3 regions of the Methylobacterium sp. 190mf genome follow, and region 1 is predicted to be linked to each of the others. Evidence: predicted binding sites of a transcription regulator. Region 1 holds the regulator's gene; each other region holds the start of a gene.
The links. The regulator LexA, encoded in region 1, represses DNA repair genes until DNA is damaged. The targets are predictions, from matches to a motif close to TGTTCNNNNTGTGTTCNG.

Region 2: a site for LexA is predicted at 1,702-1,719, ahead of C4T42_RS01555 (UvrD-helicase domain-containing protein). Genes of this name have one in related genera too.
Region 3: a site for LexA is predicted at 3,271-3,288, ahead of parE (DNA topoisomerase IV subunit B). Genes of this name have one in related genera too.

Annotation. Positions count from the first base shown of each region.
Region 1 is NZ_FNVI01000007.1:83,648-88,975, forward strand. Features, by position in the region: gene fae (formaldehyde-activating enzyme) at 1-271, opposite strand, end outside; gene C4T42_RS10150 (hypothetical protein) at 592-807, shown strand; gene C4T42_RS10155 (hypothetical protein) at 826-1,275, opposite strand; gene lexA (transcriptional repressor LexA) at 1,526-2,254, shown strand; gene C4T42_RS10165 (ComEC/Rec2 family competence protein) at 2,248-4,575, opposite strand; gene gltX (glutamate--tRNA ligase) at 4,769-5,328, shown strand, end outside.
Region 2 is NZ_FNVI01000001.1:314,319-319,646, forward strand. Features, by position in the region: gene C4T42_RS01555 (UvrD-helicase domain-containing protein) at 1-1,691, opposite strand, end outside; gene C4T42_RS01560 (AsmA-like C-terminal region-containing protein) at 2,027-5,328, shown strand, end outside.
Region 3 is NZ_FNVI01000026.1:59,240-64,567, reverse strand. Features, by position in the region: gene topA (type I DNA topoisomerase) at 1-2,655, shown strand, start outside; gene C4T42_RS25430 (hypothetical protein) at 2,835-3,023, opposite strand; gene parE (DNA topoisomerase IV subunit B) at 3,395-5,328, shown strand, end outside.

The sequences.
Region 1 (5,328 bases):
CGGCCTGGACCACGCCGCCGAGGAGCTCGGCATACTCGGCCGTGTGGATCGTGACCTTGGTGGTCATCATCGTGGCCGGGCGCACGAGCTGGTTGAGGTCGCGCACCACGAACATCCGCGTGTGGCCCTGGACCTGCCCCATCATCGACGCGAAGGCCTGACCGACCGGGCCGCGCACCGAGCCGATCAGCACCTCCGGCATGGCGTCGGTGTACTGGCCCTCGGCCGCCAGCACCGTGGCCTCGCCCGTGCGGAACCAGATCTCTTGCATGTTCGAACTCCACCTGATCGGAGCCCGCGGGAGACATCATCGGCGGCCTCGCGTCAATCGCCCCGAAGCCGGCTCCCATCCCGGCCGCCCCTGCCCTCGCCCGCGCTGCGGCGCGGGCGCGGACCCGTGCCGCCCCGCGTCGCCGCGATGCGGCCGCCGGCATCCGCGACGGCGCGCATCTCCACCCCTGCGCGGCCTGTGGCCTTGAGGAACGCGGACAGGCGAGGCAGGGAAGATCGGAGCGCGGCTCCGGGAGCGGTCCCGGGCCTGGCCGTTCCGGTGGGCGCGCGGCGCCGTGCCGGGCATGCGGGAGGAACACGATGGCGGAGAGCACGGACCGGGGCTCCGGCTGGAGCCTTCAGGCGAGCGCCGTGCCCGACGGGGTGCGCCTGGAACTCGCCCTCGCCGACCTCGGCGGTGCGCCGGTCACCGCCGCGATCGTGCTCGACCGGACGGAGGCCCGGGCCTTCGCCCGCGCCCTGCTGGCCGCCGCCGGCGACGCCGCGGAGCGGACCTTCCCGAAGCCGGGCGCCTGAGGACGCGCCGCCGGCCGGTCAGCGCACGCCGAGGCCCGGATTGCGGCCCGGCAGGCGGGGGACCACGGTGCCGCGCTTCTCGATCGGCGCGTCGCAGGCGTAGGCGAACTCGGTCTTCAGCGGATCGAACACGGTCTCGCCGGTGATCCGGCAATCCTCGCGCACGGTCTCGTCGAGATAGGCCCGGGCGGCGGTGCGGAAGCGCTTCACCCGGGTGGCGCCCGGCTCCGGATCGATCCGGACCTCGCTCAGGTTGCAGCCGGTATACTCGCGCAGGGCGTTGGACACGATCAGCATCCGGCGCAGCTGCCGGTTGTCGTAGACCTCGTAGGGCTCCTTGCAGCCGATCGTGACGACCTGGGGAGTGAGCGCCACGTAGTTCCGCGAGATGTAGGAGAATCCGGTGGTGCAGCCGGCGAGGCCGAGGGCGGCGAGGCCGAGGGGCAGCAGAGCTGCGGGTCGTCGCATCCTCGTCATTCCAAGAGGGTCCCAGCCCGCACCCCGGATCCGCCGCCTTCCCGGCGGGGCGCCGCGATGCATTGAAACGGCTCCGCTTGCGCCGTCAATGCGTTTCTCGACCTTCTCCCGCGGGCGCGCCCGCGGCGCGCCGAGCCGAGCGGTGCCGCTCTTGCGGAACACTTGCGGAACGTTTAACCTGTTCGTGATTTGTTTCGGAGACCGTCACGTGGCGGTCCGCCAAGCCGCGAGTCCCCCGTCGATGCTCACGCGCAAGCAGCTGGACCTCCTGCGATTCATCCAGAGCCGGATGCAGGAATGCGGTGTCCCGCCGTCGTTCGACGAGATGAAGGATGCCCTCGATCTCAAGTCGAAATCCGGCATCCACCGGCTGATCACGGCGCTCGAGGAGCGCGGCTTCCTCCGGCGCCTTCCGAATCGGGCGCGCGCCATCGAGGTGATCCGGATCCCCGAGAGCCTGACCCAGGCCGCTCCGGCGACTCAGGCCCCCGCCGAGCCGCGCCGCTTCACGCCGAGCGTGGTCGAGGGCGGTAAGTCCAAGCAGCCGCTGGCCCCGGCGAGCACGCGGATGATCGACGAGTCCGGCCGCGCCATCTCGATCCCGGTCATGGGCCGGATCGCGGCCGGTACCCCCGTCTCGGCGATCCAGAACCAGAGCCACGCCATCACCCTGTCGCCGGACTTCGTGGCCGGCGGCGAGCACTACGCCCTCGAGGTGCGCGGCGACTCGATGGTCGAGGCGGGCATCCTGGACGGCGACCTCGTGGTCATCCGCAAGCAGGAGACGGCCAATACCGGCGACATCATCGTGGCGCTGATCGACGACGAGGAGGCGACGCTCAAGCGCCTGCGCCGCCGCGGCTCGTCGATCGCCCTCGAGGCCGCCAACCCGGCCTACGAGACCCGCGTGCTCGGGCCCGACCGGGTCCGGATCCAGGGCCGCCTTGTGAGCCTCGTCCGCCGCTACTGAAGCGGCTCGGCCGGCGCGTCGCCGGGGGCGAGGTCTCCGCCCGGCGCGGCGTCGGCCTCCGGCGTCGCGGCGACCCCGTCCTCCGCGGGGCGGTCGCCCGGCTCCGCGGTGACCGGCCGCGGCGGTCCCGGCCCGCGCCCGGCGGCCGGCCGCCAGGGCACGGCGCGGCCGTCGTCCCGGGCGTAGCGCGCGGCGAAGCCGTCGCCGTCGGTCCGGAGGGCCACGGCCCCGCGGGCGGCGAGGACGCGCCGGTCGATCACCAGCGGCCCCGTGCAGGTCGGCGGCGCCGCGAGGCCCGTGATCAGCACCGCGGCGCGGGCGCAATCCTCCGGGAAGGCCCGCCGGTCCCGGACCAGGGCGACCGCCCGCCCGTCCGGCAGCCGGGCGGTGCAGCCGAGCCGGTCGCAGCGCCCGCTGCCGGACCGGACGATCAGCCCCGCGGACCGCCGCCCGTCGCCGTCCGCCTTCAGCCACTGCTCGAGGACGAAGCCCGAAGGGCTGCCGAGGGCCGCGAGCCGCCCGTCCGGGCCCCTCACCGCGGCCCCCGCGCCCTGCCGGTCGACGTAGAGGTCGTAGTGGTTGGGCCGGGCCGCGAGGACGAGCCCGAGCAGGACCGGCGGCACGGCGAGCCAGCGCAGGCGCGAGGCCGGCAGCGTCCCCAGCAGCAGGCCGGCGGTCAGCAGGGCGAGCGCCCCGGCGCCGAAGGCCGGCAGCACCAGGACCGCCCGCTCGAACCCGGCGATCCAGTCCGAGATCGCCAGCATCCCGGCCACCGCCTGCCCCATCAGCCACCAGACCGGCCGGTCGAGGGCGAAGGGATAGGCGAGGCAGCCGATTACCGCGGCCGGCATCACCACCAGGGAGACGAGCGGCAGGGTCAGGGCGTTGCCGACGAGGCCGAAGGGCTGGACCGTCTGGAAGTGGTAGGTGGCGAAGGGGGCCGTCGCGACCTGCGCCACCAGGGTCGTGGCCAGGGTCCCGGTGATCGCCGACAGGCCGGTCCCGACGAGCCGCCCGATCCGCCCGGCCCCCGGGCGCACGAGCAGCCGCCCGTCGATCAGCCGCGCGCAGGCGATCAGCCCGGCCACGGCGCCGAAGGACATCTGGAAGCTCGGGCCGAGCAGGCCCTCCGGCTCCCGGGCGAGCGCGATCAGCGCCGCGAGGGCGAGGTTGCGCATCGACAGGGCCGGCCGGTCCACCAGGATCGCGCCGAGCATGATCAGGGTCATGATCAGCGAGCGCTCGGCCGCGATGTCCCAGCCCGAGAAGGCGCAGTAGGCGGTGACGCCGACCATGGCGAAGCCGGCCGCGATCTTCTTGATCGGCCAGAGCAGCGCGCAGAGCGGCACCGCGGCGAGGAGCGCCCGCACCAGCCAGAACACCACGCCGGCGGCCAGCACCATGTGGAGGCCCGAGATCGACACCACGTGGTAGATGCCGGCGGCGCGGAGCGCGTCGTTGGTGGCCGGCCCGATGAGGCCGCGCTTGCCCGTCACCAGGGCCGCCGCCACCGCACCCGCCTGGCCGCCGGCGGCCTCCGCGATCCGGCGCGTGAGCCCGTTGCGCGCCGCGTCGAGCGCAGCGGCGAGCCGCAGGCCCAGCGGCGGCGGCCCGGACGGTTCCCGGACGGTGACGGTGCCGATCAGCGAGCCCACCGCGCCGATCCCCTGGAAATAGGCGTCCCGGGCGAAGTCGTAGCCGCCGGGCCGGGCCGCCTCCGGGGGCGGAAGCAGCCGGGCCGTGGCGGCGACGCCGTCCCCGGGACGCGGGATCGGCGTCTTCCGGAACGAGACCCGGACCCGGGCGGGCCGCGCCTCCGGCGCGAGGCCGGCGAAGCTCTCCACCCGGATCACCAGCCGGGCGCCCACCTCGCGCTCGTCCAGGGCCTCGACCGTTCCGACGAGCGGGCCGATCGTGGTGCGGGTGAGGATCGGTGCGGCGACCTGCGAGACCCGCCAGGTCGCCGCCGCGAAGCCGAGGAACGCGGCCGCCACCGCGAGCGCCGCCGCCAGGGCCGCCGGCCGCGCGCCGAGGACGGGGACCGGCGCCAGCGCGAGGCCGGCCGCGATCAGGGGGGCGGCGAGGCTCGGCGCGCCGTCGGCCGCCGCGAAGTAGACCAGGATCCCGCCGCCGAAGGCCACCGCCAGCCAGGGGAACAGCCGGCGCTGCTCGGCCTCGCGGGCGAGGCCGGCGACGACCCAGTCGCGGAGCGCCGGGAGGGCGGCCGGGAGGGCGGCCAAGAGGGCGGCGGGAAGGGCTCGGGCGCGCGGGCCGATCAGCGCGACCGCGCCGTCCGCCCGCCTCGCGCCGATCCGCCGCATCGCCGCCGCCCCGCTCCGCGCGACCTGTCGTCGGGGCCGTGCGATTCTGCGGGCGATTCTTAACGCATCCGCCGGCCCGTGCTACAGCGGGTTCTTCGTGCTACGGGCGCCCTGTCGAGCCCCTCGCCGCTCCGCCGCCCCTTCGCCGTCCGTCGCGCCCCGTCCGCGACCAGCCCCGGAACATACCGGACCGATGTCCTCAGCCGTCGTCACGCGCTTCGCCCCCTCGCCCACGGGTTACCTGCATATCGGCGGGGCCCGCACGGCCTTGTTCAACTGGCTCTACGCCCGCCACACCGGCGGCACGATGCTGCTGCGCATCGAGGACACCGACCGCGAGCGCTCCACCAAGGGGGCGATCGACGCGATCCTCGACGGCCTCTCCTGGCTCGGCCTCGACTGGGACGGCGACGTGGTCTTCCAGTTCGCCCGCGCCGAGCGCCACCGCGCGGTCGCCGAGGAGCTGCTGGCCGCGGGCCGCGCCTATCACTGCTACGCCACCGCCGAGGAGCTCACGCAGATGCGCGAGACCGCCCGCGCGGAGGGGCGCGCTCCGCGCTACGACGGCCGCTGGCGCGACCGCGACCCGTCCGAGGCCCCCGCCGGGGTCAAGCCGGTGATCCGCCTGCGCGCGCCGACCGAGGGCGAGACCGTGGTCGAGGACGCCGTCCAGGGCCGCGTGACCTGGGCCAACAAGGACCTCGACGACCTCGTCCTGCTGCGCTCGGACGGGACGCCGACCTACATGCTCGC
Region 2 (5,328 bases), on a different contig from region 1:
ATCACCAGGGAGACGTGCTCCAGGAAGGCCGCGAGGTCGGGGAACTCCTCCATGGAGCGGACGAATTCCTTCAGGTTCTCCAGCCGGCCGGCGGCGTCGGCGGAGCGGTCCTTCTGCCACATCTCAGTGTAGCCGGACTCCTCAAGGATGGTCTGCGCGACCTCGCTGTGCGGCTGCGTCTCCGCGAGCCGCGCCCATCGCGAGAAACTCTCGGTCAGCGCCCGCAGGGTCGAGCGGACCCGGGGCTTCAGCTCGTCGGTCTCGCACAGGCGCGCGGCGGCGATGCGCAGAGGCAGCCGGTTGGCGCGGCCGTAGGTGTGGAGCTGCTGCAGGGTGGCGTCGCCCAGGCCGCGCTTGGGCGTGTTCACGATCCGCTCGAAGGCGAGGTCGTCGCTGACGTTCACGGTGGCGCGCAGGTAGGCCAGCGCGTCGCGGATCTCGGCGCGCTCGTAGAAACGCGGGCCGCCGATGACCCGGTAGGGCAGCCCGAGCTGGACGAACCGGTCCTCGATCTCGCGCATCTGCGCCGAGATCCGCACCAGCACGGCGATCTCCGACAGGGGATGCTGCTTCGACTGGAGGGACTCGATCGACTCGGCGAGCATCCGCGCCTCCTCCTCGGAATCCCACGCGCCCGTCACGGTGACGCGCTCGCCCGGCTCGTCGTCGGTGCGCAGAGTCTTGCCGAGGCGGCTCTCGTTCCTGGCGATCAGCCCGGAGGCGGCGGCCAGGATGTGGCCCGTGGAGCGGTAGTTGCGCTCCAGGCGCACCACCACCGCGCCCGGGAAGTCGTGCTCGAAGCGCAGGATGTTGTCGACCTCGGCCCCGCGCCAGCCGTAGATCGACTGGTCGTCGTCGCCGACGCAGGCGATGTTCTTCCGGGACTGCGCCAGGAGGCGCAGCCACAGGTACTGGGCGACGTTGGTGTCCTGGTACTCGTCGACCAGGATGTAGCGGAACCGGTCCTGGTAATTGGCCAGGACGTCGGGGTTCTCCCGCCAGAGCTTGAGGCAGAGCAGCAGGAGATCGCCGAAATCGACGGCGTTCAGCGTCGCCAGCCGGGCCTGGTAGGCGGTGTAGAGGGCGCCGCCCTTGCCGAACGCGAAGGCCGAGGCCTCGCCCGGGGGCACCTGCTCGGGGCCGAGGCCGCGGTTCTTCCAGCCGTCGATGGCGTGGGACAGGGCCCGGGCCGGCCAGCGCTTCTCGTCGACGTTCTGGTCGGCGATGACCTGCTTCATCAGCCGGAGCTGGTCGTCGGTGCCGAGGATGGTGAAGTCGGATTTCAGCCCGACCAGCTCGGCGTGGCGGCGCAGGATCTTGGTGCCGATGGCGTGGAAGGTGCCGAGCCACGGCATGCCCTCTCCGGCCGGCCCGATCAGCGCGCCGATCCGGTGCTTCATCTCCCGGGCGGCCTTGTTGGTGAAGGTCACCGCCAGGATGTCGAAGGGGCGCGCCCGGTTGGTGGCGATCAGGTGGGCGATGCGGGTGGTCAGCACCCGGGTCTTGCCGGTGCCGGCGCCGGCCAGCACCAGGACCGGGCCCTCCGTGGTCTCGACGGCGCGGCGCTGCTCGGGGTTGAGCCCCTCGAGGTAGCCGGCCGCGTCGCGCCGGAGGGCGCCCATGGCGCGGGCGGCGATGGACGTGGCGGGCGCGCCGTCCCCGGTGGGTTGCGGATGCGGGCGGTTCTGCATCCCGCTTCCCTGGACCAAATCGCGAACGGCGTCGAGGCCGTTCGCGCCGCGGCGGGGGCGCGGAGCCATGAAGCGCGGCTGTCCGCGCCGGGGTGATCCGCGTCCTTCGGGCTGGTCGCGTTCCGCGGCCGATCGCGCGATCCATAGGCCGCGGGCCCGGGATGCCCGAGGAACCTCGCGCGTGCCCCGACCGCCGCTCGGGACCGTGGCATCGCCGCTGGCGCCCCCGGCGGCTTATCGTGCTATGGCCGTGGCGACTGACTCGCGGGGGCACGCGGGGCACGGCGGCCCGGTGAGGTCGCGGCCTCGCGCAGAGATGGTGCGGAACGGGACCATTGCGTGATCTTCTGACCGCGCTGGCGTGCGCCGTCATCCTGGTTCTCGTGGCGGCGCTCGCGGTCCCGCCCTTCGTCGACTGGCAGGCCCATCGCGGGCTCGTCGAGCGGGCGCTCGCCCGGTCCCTGGGCGTTCCGGTCCGGACCGACGGCCGGATCGAGGTCCGCCTGCTGCCGTCGCCGCGGCTGCGCGTCGACCGCCTCCACCTCGGCGCCGATCCGGACCGCCCCAGCCTCGATGCCCGGTTCGTCAAGGCCGAGATCGCCCTGGCGCCGCTCCTCAAGGGCGAGTTCCGCTTCACCGAGACCCGGATCGGCCGGGCCGAGATCAAGCTCCCGGTCGCCGGCCCGGACACGCTGAAGCTGCCGCCCGATTTCGGCGGGGCCCTGCGCGACCGCGACCTCGCCATCGAGAACCTGCACATCCAGCAGTTCCTCGTCACCACGCAGGTCCCCGCCACCGGGCGGACCGACCAGCTCTACGTCCAGGACCTGCGCCTGCAGGCGCCGGCCCTGGTCGGGCCCTGGCGGATCGAGGGGACGAGCGGCGGCGTCCCGTTCCGGGCGGTCAGCGGCACGCCGGGACCGGACGGGCGCCTCGCCGCCAAGATCTCCGGCGGCGGCGACGCGACGCCGCGCTTCGAGGCGGACGCGCGGTTCGGCCTCGTCCCCGCCGAATCCGGCGGCGCCCAGGTCGAGGCCGAGGGCTCCGCCCGCCTCGTCGTCGGGCCGCCGACCCAGGCGGCCGGCGCCTACCTGCCGTTCTCGCTGGCCGGCACCTTCAAGGCCCGGGGCACGCAGGTGCGCTTCGAGGCCGTCGACCTCGCCATCGACCCCGGCGGCCGGGCCCTGCGGCTCGGCGGCACCGGACGGCTCGACCTGCGCCAGTGGCGCGCCGGCCTGACCCTGGACGCCCGCCGCCTCGACCTCGACGCCTTCCTGGCCTCGGCGGAGGGGCAGAACCTGATCGCCCGCGGCCTGCCGCGCTCGACGGGCAGCCTGCCGGCGATGCTCGACCTCGACCTCACGGTGGGCAGCGCCGTGCTGGGCGGCGAGGAATGGTCGAACCTCGCCCTCACCGGCACCCTGGAGCGGGCCGGCGGCCTGCTGCTGCGCCGCTTCGCGGTGACCGGCCCGGCCGAGTCCACCGTCACGGCGAGCGGGCAGGTCGAGACGGCGCCGCTGCGCTTCTCCGGCCCGGTGGCGCTCGCCGCCCCCGACTCGGAGGCGCTCGGCCGCTACCTGCGCCGCCTCGGCGCCGAGGGGCCGCTCGTCGCGCTCCTCGACGGGCGGAAGATCGAGGCCGCCGCCGACCTGTCGGCCGCCGGGACCGGCCTATCCCTGCGCAACATGCGCCTCGGCCTCGGGCCGGCGCGGATCACCGGGAACGCCCGCTACACCGCCGCCGAGGGCGCCGAGCGCGGGCGGTTCGAGGCCCAGATCCGCGCCACCGGCCTCGACATCGCCGGCCTGCCGCCCCTCGGGACGACCCTCGGCACCCTGCGCGACACCGACCTCGCCCTGACGCTCGAGGCGAAGGACGTCCGGTTCGGCACCGCGGGCTCCGGTACCGGCACGATCGCGGCGCGGATCCAGTCGGACGGCGCCGGCCTGGCGGTCGACAGCCTCGACGTCACCGACCTCGCCGGCGCCAGCGCCCGGCTGTCCGGGCAGATCGGCGCGGACGGGACCGGCCGCGTCTCCGGGCGCCTCAAGGCGCCGGCGGCGGCGCCGCTGCTTGGCCTGCTCGAGCGGGTCTGGGTGGGCGAGATCCGCCTGCTGCCCGCCTTCCTGCGGGACGCGCCCCTCGACCTCGCCGTCACCCTCGACCGGGAGGGCGGCGCGGCCGCGGCCCTGCGGACCCAGGCCCGGGGCAGCGCCGGCGGCGGCACCCTCGACCTGACGCTCGCGAGCCGTGGCACGCGGATCGAGGGCGGCACCGCCACCCTCACGGCGCCGCGGGCCGGACCGTGGTTCGGCCGCGCCGACCTCGCCGGCCTGCAGCAACCTGCCGAGCTTCGGCTGACCGCCGAGCGGCCGGACGGCCAGTCCCTTGCCCTGACGGCGAGCGGCACGGTCGCGGGCCTGCGCCTCGCCACGGGCCGCCCGATCCTGGTCGGTCCCGACTTCGTCCCCACCGGCGGCACGCTCCGCGGCGAGACGGCCGATCTGGCGCCGTTCCTGACGCTGGCCGGCGCCGCGACCCTGGCACCGGGCGCGTGGCCGGCCGACCTCACCGTCACGCTGTCGCGGCAGCAGGGCGAGGCCGCCGCCGCGCTCGCCGGCACGGTCGCGGGCGCGGGGGTGAACGGGACGCTGCTGCGGTCGGCAGGCGGTGCCCTGCACGGCCGCCTCGCCCTCGACCGGCTGTCGATCCCGCAGCTCGCGGCCGCCCTGGTGATCCCGCCGGGGGCGAACGGCGCGTTCGGCCCGCCGACCGCCCACCCGGCCCTGTCGCTCGACGCCCGCGTGGCCAGCCTGGATCTCGGCCGCGGCCTCGTCGCCACCGACGCGACCGCTGCCCTCGGCCTCGCCGACGCGGGCCTGACCCTGCGCGACCTGACCGGCAAGCTCGCCGGCGGCCGCCTCGCGGGCTCGGTGACGATCGCCCGGCTCGGGGCCGGCGCCTCGGTCTCGGGCTCGGGCAGCCTCGACGGCGCGGCGCTCCCCACCCTGGCCGGCGGCCCGTTCGGCGGCCGCCTGAGTGCCGACCTGCGCTTCGCCGCCACGGCCGAGACCCTGCCGGGCCTCGCCGACAGCCTCTCGGGCAGCGGCGCGCTCACCCTGACGGACCTGAGCCTGCCCGCGGCCGATCCCGCGGCGCTCGGCCGCGCTCTCGCCCGCGCGGCCGAGATGGACGACCCGCTCCGCGAGGGCCGGCTCCAGGCGCTCGTCACCGAGGAACTCGCCCGGGGCGGCGCGCAGGCGCGCGGATCCGCCCGGGCCGCCGCCACGATCGTGGGGGGCGTGCTGCGGGCCGGGCCGTTCGACCTCGATCTCGGGCCGGCCCGCTGGGTCGGCACCGTCGGCTACGACCTGCGCGCCGGGCGCCTCGACGCCCGCGGCACGCTCGCGGGCGGCCCGGTGCCCCGCGGCTGGAATGCCGGGCCGCCCGCGGTCCAGTTCGGCCTGACCGGGCCGCTCGGCGCGCCCGAGCGGGTGCTCGACGTCGGCACCCTGTCGAACGGCCTCGCGGCCTTCGTGCTGCAGCGCGAGCTGGAGACGATCGAGCTGACCGAGGCCGACCAGGTGGAGCGGCAGCGCCGCCGCGCCCGGATCGAGATGGATCGGGCCCGCGCGGC
Region 3 (5,328 bases), on a different contig from region 1:
AAAGCCAAGACGATCAATAAGTATCTCGGCCGCGACTATGAAGTCATCGCCTCCTTCGGGCATATCCGCGACCTGCCGCCCAAGGACGGCTCGGTGGATCCCGAGCAGGACTTCCACATGGTCTGGGAGCTGGCCGACCGCGGAGCGAGCCGGGTCTCGGAGATCGCCAAGGCGGTCAAGGGCGCCGACAAGCTGATCCTCGCCACCGACCCGGATCGCGAGGGCGAGGCGATCTCCTGGCACGTGCTGGAGGCGCTCACCGCCCGCAAGGCGCTCAAGGGCATCCCGGTCGAGCGCGTGACCTTCAACGCCATCACCAAGGCGTCGGTCGAGCAGGCGATGCGCAAGCCGCGGGAGATCGACCAGGCGCTGGTCGACGCCTACCTGGCGCGCCGGGCGCTCGATTATCTCGTCGGCTTCAACCTCTCGCCGGTCCTGTGGCGCAAGCTGCCGGGCGCCCGCTCGGCCGGGCGCGTTCAGTCCGTGGCGCTCCGGCTCGTGGTCGAGCGCGAGATGGAGATCGAGCGGTTCAAGCCGCGCGAGTACTGGACGCTCATCGCCACGCTGACGACCGCCGACGGCGCGACCTTCGAGGCCCGCCTCGTGGGCGCCGACGGCAAGCGGATCCAGCGCCTCGACGTCGGCACGGGCGAGGAGGCGGCCGCCTTCAAGCGCGACCTCGAGCTCGCGACCTTCCAGGTGGCGAGCGTCGAGGCGAAGCCCGCCAAGCGCCACCCGCAGCCGCCCTTCACCACCTCGACCCTCCAGCAGGAGGCCTCCCGCAAGCTCGGGATGGCGCCGGCCCAGACCATGCGGGTCGCCCAGCGGCTCTACGAGGGCGTCGATATCGGCGGCGAGACGGTCGGCATCATCACCTACATGCGGACCGACGGCGTCGACATGGCGCCGGAGGCGATCCAGGACGCCCGCCGGGTGATCGGCAAGGAGTTCGGCGACCGCTACGTGCCGGACGTGCCGCGCAAGTACAGCGTCAAGGCCAAGAACGCCCAGGAGGCCCACGAGGCGGTGCGCCCCACCGACATGGGCCGCCTGCCCAAGACGGTGGCGCGCCACCTCGAGCCCGAGCAGGCCCGGCTCTACGAGCTGATCTGGACCCGCACCATGGCCAGCCAGATGGAATCGGCCGAGCTGGAGCGGACCACCGTCGACGTCACCGCCAAGGTCGGACCGCGGACCATCGACCTGCGCGCCACCGGCCAGGTGGTGAAGTTCGACGGCTTCCTGACCCTCTACCAGGAGGGCAAGGACGACGAGGAGGACGAGGAGAGCCGCCGCCTGCCGCCCATGAAGGCCGGCGACCCGCTCGCCCGCGAGCGGATCAGCTCGACCCAGCACTTCACCGAGCCGCCGCCGCGCTACTCCGAGGCGAGCCTCGTGAAGCGCATGGAGGAGCTCGGCATCGGCCGCCCGTCGACCTATGCCGCGGTTCTCCAGACCTTGCGGGATCGCGAATACGTCAAGATCGAGAAGAAGCGGCTGCAGCCGGAGGACAAGGGGCGGCTCGTCACGGGCTTCCTCGAGAGCTTCTTCCGGCGCTACGTCGAGTACGACTTCACCGCCGGCCTCGAGGAGCAGCTCGACCGGGTCTCCAACGCCGAGATCGACTGGCGGGCGGTGCTGCGCGACTTCTGGCGCGACTTCTCCGCGGCGATCGGTGAGACCAAGGAGCTGCGCGTCGCCGACGTTCTGGAGGCGCTGAACGGCCTCCTCGGGCCGCACATCTTCCCCGACAAGGGCGACGGCTCGAACCCGCGCACCTGCCCGACCTGCGGCTCGGGCCAGCTGTCGCTGAAGCTCGGCAAGTTCGGCGCCTTCATCGGCTGCTCGAACTACCCGGAGTGCAAGTACACCCGGCAGCTCTCGGCCTCGGGCGTCGACGGCGACGGGGACGGCTCCTCGGCCGAGGGCAGCCAGCCGGGCGTGCGGGTGCTGGGCGACGATCCCGCGACCGGCCTGCCGGTGACGCTGCGCGACGGCCGCTTCGGGCCGTTCCTCCAGCTCGGCGAGGCCTCCGCCGAGAAGGGCGCTGAGAAGCCGAAGCGCTCGTCGCTGCCCAAGGGGCTCAGCCCCTCGGACGTGGATCTCAACAAGGCGCTGGCCCTGCTGGCGCTGCCGCGCGAGGTGGCCCGCCACCCCGAGACCGGCGAGCCGATCCTGGCCAATCTCGGCCGGTTCGGACCCTACGTGCAGCACGGGAAGACCTACGCCAATCTCGGCAAGGACGACGACGTGCTGGAGATCGGGGCTAACCGCGCCATCGACCTGATCGTCGCCAAGGAGCAGGGCGGCGGCCGCGGCCGGCCGGCCGCCGATCCGGGCCGGCCGCTCGGCAAGGACGAGGCCAGCGGCCGCGATCTCGTGGTCAAGGCCGGCAAGTACGGGCCCTACGTCACGGACGGCGAGGTCAACGCCACGCTGCCGAAGACGATGAGCGCCGAGGCGCTGACCCTCGACGAGGCGATCGCCCTGGTGAACGCCAAGCGCGCCGCGGGCGGCGGCAAGCCGGCGAAGCGCGGGGCGGTCCGGAAAGGGTCGGCGCGGGCCGCGGGCGGCGACAAGCCGGCGGCGAAGAAGACCGCCGCGAAGAAGCCGGCGGCCAAGAAGGCGGCGGCGAAGACGTCGAGCGCGGGCTGAAGCGTTCGTGGACGGGGGCCGCAAGGGACCGGCCCGTCCTTGCGAGCGGAGCGAAGCAATCCAGTACAGCGCGCGGCGTTCGAACGTGGCGCCGACTGGGTTGCTTCGCTCCGCTCGCAAGGACGCGGGTGAGGCAGCGTTGACGCTCTCTCACCGTGGGGTGCGGTCAGCGATCGGGATCAGACCAGGTAGGTGATCGTCGCCGCCACGGCCGTCGCGAAGGTCGCGAGCGCGAGGGTGGTGGAGTTCATCAGCGCCCGGGCCGGCGGCACTGCGGCCGCGTCATCGTCGCAGCCGAAGGCGGCGCCGGCCGCGTGCTCGAAGCGGATCAACGTGAGGCGGCGGGCCTCGATCGCGGCGTCGCTCATGGACTGCGGCTCCCTGACCACGGTCAAGATTTATCTCCGCCACCAACGTCGATCGTCCCGTTCTGTTCCGGGCGTCGCCTGTGGAAGCCGGGCATGCGGGTCACGAGAAAGCCTTAACCCATTGTTGTGCAACGTCGTGATGACGGCCCGGCGCGCGGAACCGTGTGCCGGCACGGACGCGGCCCTCGCTCGCGGCGGCGCAGCATGCGATGATGCGACCGCCTCGCCGCAGGGCGAACGGCTTTGATGTTTATGGTTTGTTCCGCTATCATGCGGGGATGAAGGCGCATGCTCCACGACCCGAGACCCGTCCCAAGACCCGTCTGCGCGAAGCCGAGCCGGCCGACGCGCCGCGCGCCAGGAGGCCGCGCGTGAGCGATCCGGCGCGGGACCTGTTCGGGCCGGGCGGCAAGGGCGCGGCGGCCCGCCCGCCCGAGCCGCGGCGGCTGGATTCGGCGGCCTCCGTGGCGACGGTCGCGGCCGCCGAGCCCGAGGGCGGCTACACCGCCTCCGACATCGAGGTGCTGGAGGGGCTGGAGCCCGTCCGGCGCCGGCCCGGCATGTATATCGGCGGCACCGACGAGCGGGCGCTGCACCACCTGTTCGCCGAGGTGATCGACAACTCGATGGACGAGGCGGTCGCCGGCCATGCCAGCTTCATCGAGGTGGAGCTGGAGGAATCCGGCGGCCTCGTGGTGACCGATAACGGCCGCGGCATCCCGGTCGACCCGCACCCGAAATTTCCCGGCAAGTCGGCGCTCGAGGTCATCATGACCACGCTGCACGCCGGCGGTAAGTTCGACTCGAAGGTCTACGAGACCTCGGGCGGCCTGCACGGCGTCGGCATCTCGGTGGTGAACGCGCTCTCCGACCTGCTCGAGGTCGAGGTGGCGCGCAACCAGACCCTCTACCGCCAGACCTTCTCGCGCGGTCATGCCCAAGGGGCCTTGGAACTGGTCGGCCGGGTGCAGAACCGCCGCGGCACCCGCGTGCGCTTCCACCCGGACGCCCAGATCTTCGGCTCGCTGAAGTTCGACCCGCGCCGCCTGTTCAAGATGGCGCGCTCCAAGGCCTACCTGTTCGGCGGCGTTGAGATCCGCTGGCGCTGCGCCCCCGCCCTCCTCGAGGGGCTGGAGGACGTGCCGGCCGAGGCGGTGCACCGCTTCCCCGACGGGCTGCGCGACTACCTCGCCCGCGACATCGACGGGAAGGAACTCGTCACCGACGCCATGTTCTCCGGCAAGATCACCAAGCCGGGCTCGCACGGGTCGCTCGAATGGGCGGTGGCCTGGATGGTCGCCGAGGACGGGATCTCGCACTCCTACTGCAACACGATCCCGACGCCCGAGGGCGGCACCCACGAGGCGGGCCTGCGCGTCGCCCTGCTGCGCGGCCTGCGCGAGCACGCCGAGCGGGTGAACCAGGCCAAGCGCATGACCGCCGTCACGACGGACGACGTCATGGCGACCTGCGCGTCGATGCTCTCGGTGTTCATCCGCGAGCCGGAGTTCCAGGGCCAGACCAAGGACAAGCTCGCCACCGTGGAGGCGCAGCGCATCGTCGAGACGGCGGTGCGCGACGCCTTCGACCACTGGCTCGCCGCCTCCCCGGCCCAGGCCAACAAGCTCCTCGACTGGGTGATCGACCGGGCCGAGGAGCGCCTGCGCCGCCGCCAGGAGAAGGAGGTCGCCCGCAAGAGCGCGACCCGCAAGCTGCGCCTGCCCGGCAAGCTCGCGGACTGCTCGGCGGCCGGCACCGCGGGCTCGGAGATCTTCATCGTCGAGGGCGACTCGGCCGGCGGCTCGGCCAAGCAGGCCCGGGACCGGGCGACCCAGGCGATCCTTCCCTTGCGCGGCAAGATCCTGAACGTCGCCTCGGCCTCGCGCGACAAGCTCGGCGCCAACCAGCTGATCTCGGATCTCACCCTGGCGCTCGGCTGCGGCACCGGTTCGGCCTTCCGCGAGGCGGACCTGCGCTACGAGAAGGTGATCATCATGACGGACGCCGACGTCGACGGCGCCCACATCGCCTCGCTGCTGATCACCTTCTTCTACCGCCAGATGCCGAGGCTGATCGACCGCGGCCACCTCTACCTCGCGATCCCGCCGCTCTATCGGCTGCAGCAGGGCTCGAAGGTGGCCTATGCCCGGGACGACGCGGATCGGGAGCGAATCGTCAAGACCGTGTTCAAGGGCGGCAAGGTCGAGATCGGGCGGTTCAAGGGCCTCGGCGAGATGATGCCGGCCCAGCTCAAGGAAACCACCATGGACCCGAAGAAGCGCACATTGCTGCGCGTCGCGGTCTT